One region of the Streptomyces sp. NPDC004788 genome, then DNA from elsewhere that is predicted to be linked to it. Evidence: riboswitches for the same ligand, from Rfam matches in the RefSeq annotation. Region 1 holds a riboswitch; the other holds the start of a gene.
The links. A riboswitch is a leader RNA that binds a small molecule or an ion and turns the genes downstream of it on or off. The one in region 1 is predicted to bind glycine.
Positions count from the first base shown of each region.

Region 2: linked by a shared signal. The riboswitch ahead of gcvT (glycine cleavage system aminomethyltransferase GcvT) and the one ahead of gcvP (aminomethyl-transferring glycine dehydrogenase) in region 1 are both predicted to bind glycine.

Region 1 covers NZ_JBSGBF010000121.1:10,584-12,964, reverse strand. The annotation lists gene gcvP (aminomethyl-transferring glycine dehydrogenase) at 1-1,196, opposite strand, end outside; glycine riboswitch at 1,383-1,481, opposite strand; gene ACWEJX_RS33665 (PRC-barrel domain-containing protein) at 1,596-1,970, shown strand.
Region 2 covers NZ_JBSGBF010000089.1:27,485-29,865, forward strand. The annotation lists gene gcvT (glycine cleavage system aminomethyltransferase GcvT) at 1-753, opposite strand, end outside; glycine riboswitch at 912-1,010, opposite strand; gene ACWEJX_RS29775 (AAA family ATPase) at 1,197-1,853, shown strand; gene ACWEJX_RS29780 (enhanced serine sensitivity protein SseB) at 1,975-2,381, shown strand, end outside.

The sequences.
Region 1 (2,381 bases):
GCGGTGACGGTGTCGAAGAAGGCGCCCTGGGTGAGCTCGACGCCACCGGCCCGCAGACCGGCCGCGAGGATCGCGGCGTAGCGGTGGGTGCGCTGCGCGATGCCCTTGAGGCCGTCGGGGCCGTGGTAGACGGCGTACATGCCGGCCATGACGGCGAGCAGCACCTGCGCGGTGCAGATGTTGCTGGTGGCCTTCTCGCGGCGGATGTGCTGCTCGCGGGTCTGCAGGGCCAGGCGGTACGCCTTGTTGCCGTCGGCGTCGACGGAGACGCCGACCAGGCGGCCGGGCAGCGAGCGGGCGTGCTTGTCCTGGACGGCCATGTAGCCGGCGTGCGGGCCGCCGAAGCCGAGCGGGACGCCGAAGCGCTGGGTGGTGCCGACGGCGATGTCGGCGCCGAGGGAGCCCGGCGAGGCGAGCAGGGTGAGCGCGAGCAGGTCGGCGGCGACGGTGACGATCGCGCCGAGCTCGTGGGCCTGGTCGATGACCGGCTTGATGTCGCGGATGGCACCGGAGGCGCCCGGGTACTGGAGGAGCACACCGAAGACACCGCGCTCGGCGACCTCGGCCGGGATGCCGGCGGACAGGTCGGCGACGACGACCTCGACGCCGGTGGGCTCGGCGCGGGTCTCGATGACGGCGATGGTCTGCGGCAGGGCGTCGGCGTCGATCAGGTAGACCCCGCCCTTGACCTTGCCGACACGGCGGGAGAGCGCCATGGCCTCGGCGGCCGCGGTGCCCTCGTCGAGCAGCGAGGCGCCGGAGGTGGGCAGGCCGGTGAGGTCGGCGACCATGGTCTGGAAGTTGAGCAGCGCCTCCAGGCGGCCCTGCGAGATCTCCGGCTGGTACGGCGTGTAGGCCGTGTACCAGGCGGGGTTCTCCATCACGTTTCGCAGGATCACCGGCGGGGTGAAGGTGCCGTAGTAGCCGAGGCCGATCATCGGGGCGAGGACCTGGTTGCGGTCGGCGAGGGCGCGCAGCTCGGCCAGGACCTCGGCCTCGGTGCGGGCGGCGGGCAGCGCGAGCGCCTCGGCGTTCTTGATGACGTCCGGCACGGCGGCGGCCGTGAGCTCGTCCAGGGAGCCGTAACCGACCTGGGCGAGCATCTTGGCCCGCGCCTCGGCGTCGGGTCCGATGTGCCGCTGCTCGAAGGGAATGCCCTGCTCGAGCTCGGAGAGCGAAATGCGGTTGGCGGTCATGCTGCGGGGGCCTCCTGGTCGTCACGACCTGCGAGGGGCACCACGGCGCGGGTGCCCGGACGGCCTCCCCCTCTGTCATCAAAACCTGAGAGCTTCACCGGCCTGCCGCGCGGAGCGGGGCGAGCCGGCTTTCACCGTCGGTGAGAGCGGATGCCGTCCGACGCCCGCACTGCTTTCCAGAGTGACCTCGTCCGCGCGGTACAGGGGCCTGAGAGATTCCGGGGAGGATTTGCTCCTTCGGCGCCTCCGAAAGGATTCTCCGGAGGACTCTCCCGCGCGGGGTCGACAGCCACAGCCAGCCTACCAGCGCGGATCCTTCTTCCTTCGCTCAAGTGGCCGACATCCCAGATGTGCACTTTCGTAGTGCTTGTAGAGCAGTTGCGACCAGTTGGAGGGACCGTGCAGACCGACATCGATCCGCGCAGCCTGATCGGCCGCAAGGCGTTCGACCGGAACGGACACAAGATCGGCACCGTGGACGAGGTGTACCTGGACGACGCGACCGGTATCCCCGAATGGGCCGCCGTCCGCACCGGCCTCTTCAGCCGCGACGCGTTCGTCCCCCTGGAGCCGAGCGAGCTCGCCCCCGACGGCCTCCACGTCCCCTATGAGCGCTCCCTCATCAAGGACGCCCCCGACTTCGGAGTGGGCCGCCACCTCTCCCCGGCCCAGGAACTCCAGCTCTACCGCCACTACAGCATGACCCTGCCCCCACCCCCGGCACCGGACCAGGACAGAGACTTCGGCAGGGTGGCGGGGCAGGAGGAGGTGTAGGGGGCGCGAGGAGCAGCGGGGCGCACGCTGGAGTGACGGCTTGGTGGCCCAACGGCGTTCTGCCTGGGCACCAGGCATCGTCGCCGTTCGCGCCCCGATCGGGCCGCCAGGGCCGTCAGGCCGACGCCCACACGCCCACAGGCCGGCAGGCCGACATTCCGCACGCCCGCAGGCCCGCAGGCCGCCAGGCGAGGCCCACACGCCCACAGGCCGCCAGGCCGCCAGGCCGCCAGGCCGCCAGGCCAGCCCTACCGGCCGGACGCCGACACCCTGCCACGCCGCAGCCGGCGTCCTGCCGGGCGGTACAGCCCACGGCGCCGCGGCCGCCGACGGCGGGTGCGGCCCGCGGGAGGACCCGCACCTCTGTGCACTCTGTTGTACGGGTGGTGCGGGTGGGCACCCCAGCCCGGC
Region 2 (2,381 bases), on a different contig from region 1:
CAGCGCGGTGGTCAGCTCGTGGCCGTACAGCGGCATGCCCGCCTCCAGGCGGAGCGTGTCACGGCAGGACAGGCCGCACGGGATCAGACCGACGTCCTTGCCCGCCTCGGTGAGCGCCTGCCACACGCCCTCGGCGTGCTCCGGCTTCAGGAACAGCTCGAAGCCGTCCTCGCCGGTGTAGCCGGTGCGGGCGATCAGCGCGGGGACGCCGGCGACGGTGCCGGGCAGGCCCGCGTAGTACTTCAGGCCGTCCAGGTCGGCGTCGGTGAGGGACTTCAGGATGCCGGGGGACTCCGGGCCCTGGACGGCGATCAGCGCGTACGCGTCGCGGTCGTCGCGGACCTCGGCGTCGAAGCCGGCCGCGCGCTCGGTCAGGGCGTCGAGGACGACCTGGGCGTTGGAGGCGTTGGCGACGACCATGTATTCCGTCTCGCCGAGGCGGTAGACGATCAGGTCGTCGAGGATGCCGCCGTCCTCCTGGCAGATCATCGTGTAGCGCGCGCGGCCGTTGCCCACGGTCGAGATGTTGCCGACCAGGGCGTAGTCCAGGAGCTCCACGGCCTGCGGACCGGTGACCGTGATCTCGCCCATGTGGGAGAGGTCGAAGAGGCCGGCCCTGGTGCGGACGGCGTTGTGCTCGTCGCGCTCGCTGCCGTAGCGCAGCGGCATGTCCCAGCCCGCGAAGTCGGTCATGGTCGCGCCCAGCGAACGATGCAGCGCATCGAGGGCGGTCAGACGGGGGGCAGTGCTCATGGGGTGGCTCCCGGGTCCCAGGGCGTGCAGGGCACGACGTACATGACGGTGAGGACGATCCTCCCCATCTGTCATGGAACCTGAGAGGTTCACCGAGGGCATCCTCGGCTTGCACCTTGGGTGGGGACGCGACGACGCGTCCCGCTTTTCAGATCTGCCTCATCCACGCGGTACGGGGCCTGAGAGATTCAAGGGAGGTGCTTGCTCCTTCGGCGCCCGGTGCACGTGGTGCCCCGGGACTCTCCCGCGCGGATTCGAGCGGCCGGTATGCGGTTGTGCGCGCTCGTGCGAGCGCGTGGCGCGCTCATCATTGCACGGCGGGTCCGCGCCGCAAATCGCTTGCGTCTCATTACCATTTCTTTACACTTCGTGGGCAGGGTCCCGGCAGGGTCCCGGCACGCCCGAGCGGGGTACGCCCCGGGTACGACGAGGGGGGAGCGGCGATGGCGGTTCGGCACACCGGCGCATACGCGGCGAGCACGGGCATACCGGTCCAGCGCACCCGGCGCCGGGTGCGCCGCGGACGGCTCCTGCGCGACCTGCGCGAGCGCGGCGGACGCAGCCCGCGCGTGCTGAGCTTCGCCGCCGGCGACATCGTCGTCGTCTCCGGACTGCCCGGCGCCGGCAAGTCCACGCTGATGGGCCGCGCGGCCGACGGCCGGGCCGTCGACTCCCAGCACACCCGGGAGCGCTGGGAGGCCCGGCTGCCCCGCTTCCTGCCGTACGCCCTCTACCGCCCGCTCGCCCGGCTCGCCCACTACGCCGGCCTGCGCCGCGTCCTGCGCTCCGGCGCCGGAGTGGTCGTCCACGACTGCGGCACCCAGTCCTGGGTCCGCGGCTGGCTCGCCCGCGCGGCGCGGCGGCGCGGCGCCGCCCTTCACCTGATCCTGCTCGACGTCGACCCCTCCCTCGCGCTCGCCGGCCAGCGCTCCCGCGGCCGCGGCGTCTCCGGCTACGCCTTCGCCCGGCACCGCCGCGCCGTCGGCCGGCTCGTCCGCACGGCCGAGGCGGGCGCCCTGCCGCCCGGCTGCGCCTCGGTCACCCTGCTCGACCGGGATGCCGCCGACGCCCTGCGGAAGATCGGCTTCCGGGAGGTCTGACGCACGTGCCGTGACGCACTCCGCATCCCCTTTCGGTCACGGAGGCGGGTGGACGCCGTTAAGGTGCTGAACCGCACCGGCTGAACGGCACCGGGAGCAGCGAGAAGGGGACGACGACAGCGTGGACGTGACGTGGCCGGGCAATGAGCTCGAGGAAGTACTGGCCGCCGCGCTCGGCAACGCCGCCGCCGGAGGCCGCCTGGTCGAGGTCCTCGGCCGCAGCCCCGTCTGGGTGCCCCTGCCCAACGGCGGCGGCCCCGACAGCCCCGACCTGGACGTGCCGACCCTGGAGCTCGACGGCGCGCCCTACGTGCCGGTCTTCAGCTCCGAGCAACAGTTCCTCGCCTGCGTCGGCGACCACATGTCGTACACCGTCGCCCCCGCCGTCGAGTTCGCCCGCGGCCTGCCCCCGCAGCTCGGCATCGCCGTGAACCCCGGCGGCACCGTCGGCGTCCCGCTGCCCCCGCCCGCCGTCGCCGAGCTCTGCCGGACCGGCCGCACCGAACTCGACGGCCCCGCCGACGGCGG